DNA from 3 places in the Halomonas sp. NyZ770 genome. Region 1 is predicted to be linked to each of the others. Evidence: predicted binding sites of a transcription regulator. Region 1 holds the regulator's gene; each other region holds the start of a gene.
The links. The regulator LexA, encoded in region 1, represses DNA repair genes until DNA is damaged. The targets are predictions, from matches to a motif close to TACTGTNTANNTANACAGTA.
Positions count from the first base shown of each region.

Region 2: a site for LexA is predicted at 1,679-1,698, ahead of recN (DNA repair protein RecN). Genes of this name have one in related genera too.
Region 3: a site for LexA is predicted at 2,433-2,452, ahead of LG409_RS11860 (LexA family protein). Genes of this name have one in related genera too.

Region 1 is NZ_CP085143.1:2,108,597-2,112,757, reverse strand. It holds gene LG409_RS09710 (ribonuclease J) at 1-53, opposite strand, end outside; gene purU (formyltetrahydrofolate deformylase) at 328-1,182, shown strand; gene LG409_RS09700 (energy-coupling factor ABC transporter permease) at 1,206-1,877, shown strand; gene lexA (transcriptional repressor LexA) at 1,912-2,589, opposite strand; gene LG409_RS09690 (TetR/AcrR family transcriptional regulator) at 2,814-3,500, shown strand; gene LG409_RS09685 (L,D-transpeptidase) at 3,478-3,993, shown strand; gene nagZ (beta-N-acetylhexosaminidase) at 4,077-4,161, shown strand, end outside.
Region 2 is NZ_CP085143.1:336,974-341,134, reverse strand. It holds gene dnaK (molecular chaperone DnaK) at 1-764, opposite strand, end outside; gene grpE (nucleotide exchange factor GrpE) at 916-1,545, opposite strand; gene recN (DNA repair protein RecN) at 1,746-3,419, shown strand; gene fur (ferric iron uptake transcriptional regulator) at 3,569-4,021, opposite strand; gene LG409_RS01645 (outer membrane protein assembly factor BamE) at 4,094-4,161, shown strand, end outside.
Region 3 is NZ_CP085143.1:2,570,200-2,574,360, reverse strand. It holds gene LG409_RS11870 (LBF_2804 family protein) at 1-632, opposite strand, end outside; gene LG409_RS11865 (Y-family DNA polymerase) at 672-1,970, opposite strand; gene LG409_RS11860 (LexA family protein) at 1,967-2,410, opposite strand; gene LG409_RS11855 (alpha/beta fold hydrolase) at 2,754-3,638, shown strand; gene LG409_RS11850 (patatin-like phospholipase family protein) at 3,699-4,161, shown strand, end outside.

The DNA.
Region 1 (4,161 bases):
CCGCAATCGACGGCGATCCACTGATCGTCGTATCCATACAGCGTAAGATTCATTCCAATTTCACCGCATCCACCTAGCGGAAGCAGGTGCAGGGGCGGGCGGCGACGGGGACGAAGTTGAACGCGTGGTGGATGCATCGGTCATGAAAAGCCTGGGAAGTAATCTCTTAACTATACGGGAAGGGAGGGGCCTGTAACAATCATCGCGGCACTGCACCACAGTGCTTGGTCGCAGCGCTTGCGTTACACTAGCGCGCCTGGTGAGGCTTGCCTGTCGGCAGGTAAGTCCCTGGCGAACGTGCCGTTACATACGCAAGAGTGTTCATTGATGTCTCATTATTACCGTTTAGTTGTGTCGTGCCCGGATCAGGTGGGCATCGTGGCGCGTGTTTCCAGCTTCATTGCCCAGCAGGGCGGCTCGATTACCGAGGCCAGCCAGCACTCCGACCTGGAGACGGGTCGCTTTTTCATGCGTTACGAAATTCTCGCCGATTCATTGGGCATGTCGGCCGAGGCGCTGCGCACGGCGTTCGAACCCGTCGCCGCCGAATTCGATATGCAGTGGTCACTGGTGGACACCCAGAAGCGCCGCCGCGTGGTGTTGATGGTGTCGCGGGAATCCCACTGCCTGGTGGATCTGCTGTATCGCTGGCAGGCAGGCGAGTTGGATTGCGATATCGTCAGCGTCATTTCCAATCATGACGACATGCGTTCACTCACCGAGTGGTACGGCATTCCTTATCATCACGTGCCGGTGGACCCGGCCAACAAGCAGGCGGCTTTCGAGCAGGTACAAACCCAAATCGATGCGGCACGGGCCGACTGTGTCGTGTTGGCGCGGTACATGCAGATACTGCCCCCCTCGTTGTGCGAGCGCTATGCCGGGCGCGTCATCAATATTCATCACAGCTTCTTGCCCTCCTTTGCCGGGGCAAAGCCTTACCACCAGGCTTACGAGCGTGGCGTCAAGCTGATCGGTGCCACCTGCCATTACGTGACCGAAGAGCTGGATGCGGGGCCCATCATCGAGCAGGATATCCATCGGGTAAGCCACTGCCACACGCCCACCGACCTGGTGCGCTTTGGCCGTGATGTGGAAAAAGCCGTGCTGGCTCGCGGCCTGCGCTGGCATCTGGAAGACCGCGTATTGATTCACGGTAACAAGACCGTCGTGTTCAGCTAACTCGCCCACCGGGGAGGGGCGCCATGTCCTTTGCACAAAGCGTGCTGGCCACCTGGGCACTGCTGGTTACCTGGCTGGTGTCGGCAGGTGCGCTGGGGTGGGTGCTTTGGCAGCGCCCCTGGCAGCCGCTGCTGGAAGATACCGGTTTGCAGCATCGCTGGATGGCCGCGACGCTTGCCGTGATGCTGATGTGGCAGCTGCGGGCCCAGGCGGTCGATTGGTTGACCCTGCATCTGGTGTTCACGGTGCTGATGACATTGGTGTTCAAGGTGCCCCTGGCCTTGATCAGCAACCTGCTGCTCAACGTGGCGATGGTGGTGATCGGGCGCAATGCCTGGGAGCTGTTGGGGCCCAACGTGTTGGTGACGGGACTGGTGCCCGCCGTGATCACGGGGGTGGTATGGCGTATCGTGGATCGCCGCTTGCCGGACAATCTGATGGTGTTTCTGTTTGCCTGCGGTTTTTTCGGTGCTGCGCTGGCCACGCTAGGAGGCGGGCTGGCGGCCGTGGGGTTGATTCTGGTGGCGGGCACCGACCCTGAAGCGATCTATCTGGCTCAGGAGTATGCCCGCTTTTTACCCTTGCTGATGCCCTCGGAAGCCTTCATCACCGGCATGCTGCTGAGTATCTTGCTGGTCTACCACCCGCACTGGGTCGCCACGTTCAACGACCATCGTTACATCGATATGCAGTAGGCGGTGGCTTGGTCCAGTGCCCTGGCCCAGTATTTTAGCCCAGTGCCTGGCCGTTCCCGCCTCGGATGACGCCTACCCCGACGCCTTCGATATCCAGCTGTTGAGTTCTCAGGTCGATTTCGATGGGGGCGAAGTCTTCGTTCTCGGCGAGCAGCGTGACGTGATGCCCCTGACGTTTAAAACGCTTGACCGTGACTTCGTCTTCCAGGCGCGCGACGACGATCTGACCGTCACGCACGCGGTCGGTACGATGCACCGCCAGCAGATCGCCTTCCAGAATGCCCACGTCCTTCATCGACAGGCCGCGAACTCGCAGCAGATAGTCGGCCTTGGGGGTGAAGTACTCTGCAGGGAGCGGGCAGTAACGGTCGATATGCTCCGCTGCCAGAATGGGACTGCCCGCCGCGACTTCGCCAATGACCGGCAGCCCGCTGGGCGTGGCATCGTTGGCGGCGCTGGCAGGCTCGGCTGCCGGGGGCGTGGCGTCGAGCGGTTCCTGGTTGGGCAGGCGAATGCCGCGGGACGTATTGCGAATGATGCGAATGGCACCTTTGCGCTCCAGAGCGCGCAGATGCTCTTCGGCGGCGTTGGGGGAACGAAAGCCCAGCGCCTTGGCGATTTCGGCGCGGGTAGGGGGGTAGCCAAGCTCGCCCATGGTCTTCACGATAAAATCATATACATGCTGCTGGCGTGCGGTGAGTGGGCGTGACATATCAGACTCCAAACAGTGAAAAGACAGTCGCTACATGTCCGTAAAATCAGTATGTGTTTAAGTATACAGTATGTTGCTCTGTCCAGTACATGATGAGTTGCAATCCGTACCGTGGCACGCAGCCTGAACCTTGAGCGGGATAATCGTTTGAGCCAGCAGGGGTAATGGCATACTATTCGCCAACGCGATCGCCATGTTTTAAACACCTGTTTTGGGAGGGCGCTATGGCCCAGTCGGATACGGTCACACGTATTTTGGATACGGCAGAGGTGCTCTTTGCAGAGCGGGGGTTTGCCGAGACATCACTGCGCAATATCACCAGCAAAGCGCGGGTCAACCTTGCTGCCGTCAATTATCACTTCGGGTCGAAGAAAGCGCTGATACAGGCGGTATTTGCCCGTTACCTGGACCCGTTCTCCGAACGCTTCCATACTGCGCTGGACGAGCTGGAAGCGCGCTACGAAGGCCAGGCCATTCCTCTGGAGGTGCTGCTGGAAACCATGGCCACTACCGTGCTGGCCGTGCCTGCCGAGCGGCATAGCCTGAAAGTGTTCATGCGGCTGCTGGGGCTGGCTTACAGCCAGGCGCAAGGACACCTGCGTCGCTACATTCAGCAGCAGTATGGCGATGTCTTCACGCGCTTCACGGAGTTGGTGCGCCGGGCGACCCCCGAGCTGCCAGATGCCGAGCGTTTCTGGCGGCTGCACTTCATGCTGGGCACGGTGATTTTCACTCTGTCTGGCCTGGATGCACTGCGCGATATCGCCGCCAAGGATTATCAAGAGCAGGTAACGGTACGCGACTTGATCCGACGTCTGCGCCCCGTCGTGGTGGCGGCCATGAGCGCGCCGATGCCGTTGCCCGCAGCAACCGTGGATGAGAAGCCCCATGCACACGCCCAGATTGGCTGACCTGCCGCCCGTTGACGGTGGCTGGATGGAAATCGACACCGAGGCCCAACGCCTGCGCTGGTGGCAGGGGAGCGCGCTAGAGCATGAATGCGCCATTTCGACGGGCAAGGCCGGCGTAGGGCAAGAAGAGGGCAGTGGACGTACTCCGTTGGGTTGGCACTACATTCGAGCAGCGATTGGCGATGGGCTACCCGAGGATGCGGTCTTTCGGGGGCGTCGTTGGACCGGAGAGGTCTACTCTGCCGATTTGGCGGTCGAATTCCCCGAGCGCGACTGGATCTTGACCCGCATACTGTGGCTATGTGGCCTGGAGCGCGGTATCAATCGCGGCGGCTGTGTCGATTCCCAGCGTCGCTACATCTACCTGCACGGTACTCCCCCTGACCAGCCCATGGGCCTTGCTGCTTCTCACGGCTGTGTGCGTCTACGTAATCCCGACCTGCTCTGGCTTTTCAAACGGGCTGTGCCGGGTACGCCAGTATGGCTGCATTGACGTTTTCCCCGCTGGCATACTCCACATTTTGAAAGATCACACGGGTGGTCTAGAATGACGCCCTTTTTCCTGGACCCAGTACGATGACTCAACCTTTAGGCCCGGTCATGCTCGACCTGGAAGGCCAGACCCTGACCAAGGAAGACAAGCGCCTGCTGAAGAATCCCG
Region 2 (4,161 bases), 1.8 Mb from region 1:
TCGCCCGACAGGTTGATGCCGCTGTCGGTTTTGAACTGGTCGACCAGATAGTTGATCAGCGCCAGGTCGAAATCTTCACCGCCCAGGAAGGTGTCACCGTTGGTGGCCAGTACTTCGAACTGGGTTTCACCATCGACATCGGCGACTTCGATGATGGAGATATCGAAGGTACCACCGCCCAGGTCGTAGACCGCGATGGTCTTGTCACCACGAGACTTGTCCATGCCGTAGGCAAGCGCTGCGGCAGTCGGCTCGTTGATGATGCGCTTGACGTCCAGACCGGCAATACGGCCCGCATCTTTGGTGGCCTGACGCTGGCTGTCGTTGAAGTAGGCCGGTACGGTGATGACCGCTTCGGTCACCGGCTCGCCAAGGTAGTCTTCGGCGGTTTTCTTCATCTTCTTCAGCACTTCGGCGCTGACCTGCGGGGGAGCCATCTTCTTGCCTTTGACTTCTACCCACGCGTCACCGTTGTCGGCTTCGGCAATCTTGTACGGCACCATCTTGATGTCTTTTTGAACGACGTCGTCCTTGAAACGACGACCGATCAGACGCTTGATGGCGTAAAGGGTGTTTTCCGGATTGGTCACGGCCTGACGCTTGGCCGCCTGACCTACCAGCGTTTCGCCGTCATCGGTGTAGGCAATGATGGAAGGCGTGGTACGACCGCCTTCGGCGTTTTCAATGACTTTAGCGCTGTCACCATCGAGCACGGCTACACAAGAGTTAGTGGTGCCCAGGTCGATACCAATAATGCGTCCCATAGCAAAAACCTCGAATTCGGTTGAAACAAAAAACTAGTGGTTTACGCCGTCAAAACTGTTTAAGGCGTTTGCGAGCATTCTCGCGGGTTGCCCTTTATTTGGGGGCCGGCTGGCGCATTTCAAGGGCTTTTTTCTGCAATGCGTCATCGGATTAACCGGCTTTCTGGCTGACCACCACCATCGCAGGACGCACCAGACGGCCATTCAGGGAGTACCCCTTCTGTATGACGTCCATTACCGTATTGGGCTCCAGCTCGGGATTGGGCACCATAGCCATGGCTTCATGCACCTGCGGGTCGAAGGGCTCGCCCTGGGGCTCGATGCTTTCGACGCCAAACTTGGCCAGCACGCCCAGCTGCATCCTCAGAGTCATGGAGACGCCTTCACGATGCACGTCGGAAGCGTCTTCCTGCATGCTTTCCAGGGCTTTCTCCAGGCTGTCCACGACGGGCAGCAGTTCCTTGACGAACTTCTCCAGCGCAAACTTGCGCGCCTTTTCGGCCTCTTGCTCGGCGCGACGGCGCACGTTCTGTGCTTCAGCGGCGGCACGCAGGGCCTGGTCCTTGGCCTGGGCCAGGCTCTGCTCCAGCTCTTCTACCTGGGCGGCCAGCACGTCGGCTTCAGGGTTGCCTACGCTGCCATCGAGCACTGCTTCGTTTTCGATCAGCCCTTCCAGCTCGCCTTCTACCAGGCGTTCTTCTGCCGTTGGCTCCGTGACTTCGGCTTCCTGCTCCTGACGCGCCAGCTCTTCATCCAACGGGGTTTGCGGTTCTTTAGCCATGCCTTGCTCCTGAAATACGTAGCGGTGCCGTTGGCGGCCACCTGAGTTGATTCGCGGGATTTAGACCACGGATAAAAGCTATATGGGGGCCATCAAAGCCATCTCAAGAGGGGCATTGAAGTGAGTTATCGACTACTGTATAAAACAACAATTATTGGATAAGCATCCAGCATTCGGGATGCACCGCCTCAGGAGGCCTCATGCTGACACAGCTAGCGATCCAGGATTACGCGATTGTTGACCGCCTTGAACTCGACCTCAGCCGTGGCATGACCGCCATCACGGGGGAAACCGGGGCGGGTAAATCCATCTTGCTGGGCGCACTGGGGCTCTGCCTGGGCGAGCGTGCCGACGCAGGCAGCGTGCGCCACGGCTGCGAGCGCACCGACCTTTCCGCCCGCTTCGACATTCAACACCTGCCCGCCGCCATCGAGTGGCTGCAGGCCCGAGAGCTGCCTACCGACGAGTGCCTGTTACGCCGCGTCGTTACCGCCAGCGGGCGCTCCAAAGCATGGATCAACGGCCACCCGGCCACCATTGCCGACCTGAAATCGCTGGGCGAACAGCTGATTCAAATCCATGGCCAGCACGCCCATCAGGCGCTCATGCGGGAAGAAACCCACCTGGCGCTGCTGGATGACTACGCCGGGCTTCGTGAGCGCAGCCAAAAGTTGGCCGAGACTTACCGTGAATGGCGCAATGCCCGCCGTCGGTTGAAAAAGCTCAGTGAAGAGGGCAGCGAGGTAGAGGCCAAGCGCCAGCTGTTGCGCTATCAGGTGGAAGAGCTCGACCAGCTGGGCCTCGCCGAAGGCGAGCTGCAAACCCTGGAAGAAGAGCAGCACACGCTGGCCCACGCGGAAGAGACCCTGCGAGAAACCCAGTTTGCCGCCGACTGCTGTGAAAACGATGAGGGCGGTGCGCTGTCGTTGCTGAACCAGGCCTACGCGCACTTGAGCGCCCTGCCCGGCAGCGACAAGGGTACGCTGGCCAACACCCTGGCCATGCTCAGCGATGCGCGCATTCAGGTAGAAGAAGCCGCCAGCGAGCTGCAGCGTCTGGCCAGCACCACCGAACTGGACCCCGAGCGCCTGGCCTGGGTCGAGGAGCGCATGGGCGACGTGCACCGCATTGCGCGCAAGCACCATGTCGCCCCGGAGGAAATCTGCGCTCTGCATGCCCAGCTACGCCAGGAAGTGGCGCAACTGGAAGCCAGCGATGATGACCTGGAGGCCCTGAGCAGCCAGGTGGCCGACTACCGCGAGCGCTACCGCAGCGATGCCAAGCTGCTCAGTGACGCTCGCCAAAAGGCAGCGGTGCGGCTAGGCAAGGAAGTCCAGCAGCAGCTGGCTTTTCTGGCCATGGGCAAGGCGCGTTTCGATGTCGACGTTACCCCTCGCGACACGCCCACCCCAGAAGGGCTGGATCACGTACAGTTCCTGATCAGTGCCAACCCTGGCCAGCCTGCGCGCCCGCTGGCGAAAGTGGCATCCGGCGGTGAACTGTCGCGTATCAGTTTGGCCATTCAGGTCGTGGCGGCCTCGCACTCCACCATTCCCAGCCTGGTCTTCGATGAAGTGGACGTGGGTATTTCCGGTGCGACGGCCGAAATCGTCGGCCAGCTGCTGCGCAAGCTGGGCGAAAACGGCCAGGTGATGACCGTGACCCACCTGCCGCAGGTGGCCGCCCAGGCGCATCAGCATCTGCATATCGAAAAACGCGCCAAACGCGATACCACCTTGACCCACATGGCACTGCTGGACGAGCGAGGCCGCATCAGCGAGCTGGCCCGCATGCTGGGCGGGGTTACGCTTTCCGACCAGACCCTGGCCCATGCCCGCGAGATGCTGCACGCCAGCCAGCGCCCTCCTCACTAAGCTCAACCAAACTCAACCAAACCCACGCCAAGCCTTTGCCCTTCGCCGGGCGAAGGCAGCGCTCGGCCATCACGCGACCTACAAAAACGCCCCTGAGGCGCCAGATGAACTGCTCTGGCACCCCAAGGGCGTTTTCATGTGGCAGCGGACTACTTGCGGTTCGTGGGGCCACTGTCCTGGCGCGTGACGTCCGACCCACGGGGGCGTACGTACAGCACCAGAGCGTGGTCCACTAGCTCGTAGCCGTGCTCTTCGGCGATCTCTTGCTGGCGACGCTCGATGATGTCATCGACGAACTCGATGATTTCACCGCTTTCCAGACACACCATGTGGTCATGGTGGTCTTCTTGGGTCATCTCGAAGACCGCATGGCCACCGTCGAAATTGTGACGAATCACAAGGCCTGCCGACTCGAACTGAGTCAGCACGCGGTAGACGGTCGCCAGACCAACATCCTCGCCCGCATCAATCAGTGTTTTATACACTTCTTCTGCGCTAAGGTGGTGTTGGCCCGAAGCATTTTCGAGAATCTGCAGGATCTTGACGCGCGGCAGGGTCACTTTCAGCCCGGCTTTGCGTAGTTCATGGTTCTGATCGGCCATGGTTGCTCTTCGCAGTAACAGGTTAGGTCGGGTATCATCGACCGAAACCACGATAGTGAAGAACAGGCTCAAATGCAAAAATTGACTCGTATCATTACTCTTTCCGTTGCCCTGACCGTCGTTAGCGGCTGCAGTTACGT
Region 3 (4,161 bases), 460 kb from region 1:
AGGGGGAGCATGCCACGCAGCGTCAGGCGGCCCAGCAGGCGGCGCATGACCAAACGCAGCACAAAGCTGCTCAGGCTCACCTTCAAGCGGTAAAGAATGGCTCGGCAGGTCAGCTTCCAGCCGTGCAGGTACGCGTGGGGGTCGACCCCGTAAATCCGGTGGCCTGCGCTGGGGTACTCCAGTGCGGTTCTGGATACGCCGTGGACGGTCAGCTGCACGGCGGGCGGCATCGGGGAGGCGCTGGGGTAGGGCAAGCCTGCCAGGCGGCTGACCTGCGCCACGCCGCGCAGAGAGTTCCAGTAGAGAAAACCGATTTCCAGCACGGTAACGATGCCAGCAAACAGCATGTAGCCTGCCCAGTAGGGCAGCTGTGCCTGCCACCCCAACGCTTCCCAGTTGTCGACGGCGTGTGCCCGCATCCACCACTCCGCTCCACCTATCAAGGTGCCCGAGACGATACCTGCCAGCGCGGCCCACACGATGATCCAGCGGCGCGCCTTCTGCACTGCTGCAGCGTCAGGGGCCGAATGGGCAGGGTGGCGCTGAAGGTAGCCCGTGATGTAGCGGCTCGCCCAGCGATGGGCCACGTCCGGGCTGGGCGCATACTCGTCATCAGGTCGTTGATAGGACATAAGGCAAACTTTTGGCGTACGGAATCACTAGCCTAGCGGCTATCGGTGAGAAGTAAACGCTGCGATGGCTCCCGGGTGGGTACCGGCTTCCAGCAACTCGTTCCAACGCGTGGTGTAGCGGCGCGAACGGTGCCCGCAGCGCAGCTGCCAGGCGGCGTCCGGGTCGCGCATGCCAAAGTGGATGGTGCCTTGCCCCATCCGCTGGTTGATGGCATCCACCGCCCGCATCACGTGGGGGTGCGCTTTGGCAGGCGGTGCCAGCAGCGAGAGCTGGTACTGCTGGGCGTCTACCAGGTCCACCAGCATGACGCCTGCTTTCATGAACACGTATCCGGGGCGGTACATCTGCTCCATCCCTTCCTTGACGGCCTGCAGAATGAGCCGCGTGTCGTCGGTGGGAGCATCGAGGGGAATCATGGCGCGGGGGGCCAGCTGGGGCAGGTCCTTGCGATGGCGGCTGGTGGTCAGAAACATCAGCACCGCACGGGCCAGACTACCCTGCTGGCGCAGTTTCTCGGCGCTGCGCTGGGCGTGCTGGCGCAATGCATCGTGCAGCTCCTCCTTGCGCCCCGTGGCTCGCCCGAAGGAGCGCGAGGTCATGATGCGTTGGCGGGGCTGTTCGACGGCGTTCATCTCCAGGCAGGGCGTGCCGCGCAGCTCGAGGGCGGTGCGCGCCAACACTACCGAAAAGCGCTTGCGCAACTGCTTGGGGTCGCTCTCGCGCAGCTGCCAGGCGGTACGAATACCGCTCACGGCGAGCTGCTCGGCAAGCCGTCGGCCGACTCCCCATACCTCGCTCACCGGAAGCTGTTTGAGCAGTGCCTGGGTGGTGGCGGTGTGGGCAGCCAGCAGGCATACCCCTTGATAGTGTGGCTGCTGCTTGGCCACGTGATTGGCCAGCTTGGCCAGCGTATGCGTGGCCGCCAGCCCAACGCAGACGGGCAACCCCAGGTAACGGCGAACACGGCGGCGTAGCGCCACGCCCATGGCCTGGCACTGGGCGTCATCGAAGCCATCCAGGTAAATGAACATCTCATCGATGGAGTAGGGGGCGACCTCTGGGCAGGCTTCACGCAGCAGCTGTGCCAACCGCGCCGACATGTCGCCGTACAGCTCGTAGTTGGAGGAGCACAAATGGATCTGGCCCCGACGCCGCAGCCCTTCCAGCTGGAACGCTGGCGTCCCCATGGCAATGCCCATGGCTTTCAGCTCGGCAGAGCGCGCAATCACGCAGCCGTCGTTGTTGGACATGACGCCCACGGCCTTGCCTTCCAGCGTGGGCTGGAATACCCGCTCGCAGGAAACGTAAAAGTTGTTGGCATCCACCAGACCGATCATGGCAAATACTCATGAATGACGGCGCGCACTACCCCCCATAGCTGGCACTCGGCCTCTTCCAGCGGCAGCGGAGGGTAGTGCGGGTGAGACGAGCACAAATGCGGCGCACCGCGATACAGCGCGTAGCGCTTGATCAACAGCTCCTCGTCGAACAGGGCGACCACGATGTGGCCCAGCCTAGGCGGCACGCTGCGGTCTACCACCAGCAGGTCGCCGTCGAAGATGCCCCACCCCTCCATGCTGTCGCCGCGGGCGGTCAGGTAGAACGTCTGTGTCGGGTGCTTGATCAGCCGCGTGTTGAGGTCCAGCGTGCGCGGCTCGTAATCCTGCGCGGGGGAAGGAAAGCCGCTAAAACCCGCGCGACCACTCAGCGAGGCAAACGGAAGAGGCAAGGGCGTTGACGGCAAGGCGGTCGCAACGGCAGTGGGTTGAGACGGCATCGTCGGGCTCCTCACGAATGAATGGTGTGTTTATATACAGTATTTATAGCCAGTATTCATTCATGCGGGAAAAAATGCAAGGTGCCGGGGCGAAGGTAAGGGGACGAGGAGGCTAACGGGCCAGCCAGAGGCCAACCACCAGCGCACTGATGACCGTGATCCAGAACACGAGATTGCGGGCGCGGGTGTCGCGACGAGGTTTCATCGGGTTGTCTCCAGCAGATAGCAAAGGGTGGCCCACCATGGGCCGCTCGAAATCAGCGCATAGGCTATGCCAGGCATGGTAACGTTTGGTGCTCGAAGCGTCATCCGGCGCAGGGTTTTTCGTGAAGAGAGAGGGCTGATGAAAGGTTCCGAGTTTAGCGGCAGTACGCCGCTGTCGTTGGCCAATGGGCGCCTGGCGGCCCTGAGCTGGGGGCGCCACGATGCCCCGGTATGGGTCGCCCTGCACGGCTGGCTGGATAACGCGGCGAGCTTCTCGCGGCTGGCTCCCTTGTTGGTCAAGCGACTGAACATTCGTATCGTTGCCCTCGATTTTCGCGGGCACGGCCACTCGGCCCATACGCCCTTCGGCAGCGACTATGCGCTGTGGGACTACCTTCACGATGTGCTGGATGCCATGGAGGCGCTGGAGATCGAGCAGGCCACGTTGCTGGCGCACTCGATGGGGGCGGCGGTCTCCTGCCTGCTGGCAGCGGCGCTGCCCGAGCGTGTCGCACGGCTGGTGCTGCTGGATGGCCTGGGGGCACTGAATACGCCCGCAGAGGAGACGGCCAGCCAGCTGCGCAAGGGCCTCACCGCCCACCGCCGCGTCGCTTCGCGCACGCCCCGGTATGCGGATATCGAACAGGCCGTTGCCGCCCGGGTGGCAGGCGGCGTGACGCCGCTGGATGCCATCACGGCTAGGCCGCTGGTCGAACGTAACACCCAGGCCACGGCGGATGGCAAGGTCGCCATGCGCACCGACAGCCGCCTGCTGAAGCCTTCCCTGGTCCGCCTGACGCCGCAGCAGGTGCTGGCCACACTGGCAGAGATTCAAGCCCCCGTGCTATTGATAGAAGGAGAGCGCGGTATTCTCGGCGAGCGCCAGTGGGCGGTGGCCGCTCGGCAGGCGGTTCCCCGCCTCACTCGTCATGTGCTGGCGGGGGGGCACCACCTTCATCTGGAGCCGCAGGCCGTGGCCCAGGTCGCCGAGGTGATTTGCCGTAGCCCCAGTGGTGAAGAGTAGAGTGGTGAAGAGTAGAGCGGTGAAGAATAACGCAATGAAAAATAACAAGGAGGGCGTGCCGTGGTGAGTCTGTTGGCAGGGAGAGCGCTGGGTGAGGGAAATAAGGTGGCCCTGGTGCTGGGCAGCGGCGGGGCCAGAGGCTACGCGCATATCGGCGTGATCGAGGCGCTGGAAGCGCGGGGCTTCGAGATCATCTCGATAGCGGGCTGTTCCATGGGCGCTCTGATTGGCGGTATCTACGCATCGGGCAAGCTGCCCCAGTACCGGGATTGGGTGTGCCATCTCGACTATCTGGACGTGCTGAAGCTGGTCGATGTGACCTGGAGCCCCATGGGGGCCATGCGGGCCAACAAGGTCATGAGCAAGCTGGAAGAACTGGTGGGTGACGTACTGATCGAGGATCTGCCGATCCCCGTGACCACGGTGGCCACCGATCTGGTACGCCAGCGCGAAGTGTGGTTTCAAAATGGCCCGCTGCTACGCGCCATACGCGCCTCCATTGCGGTGCCTGGCGTGATTACTC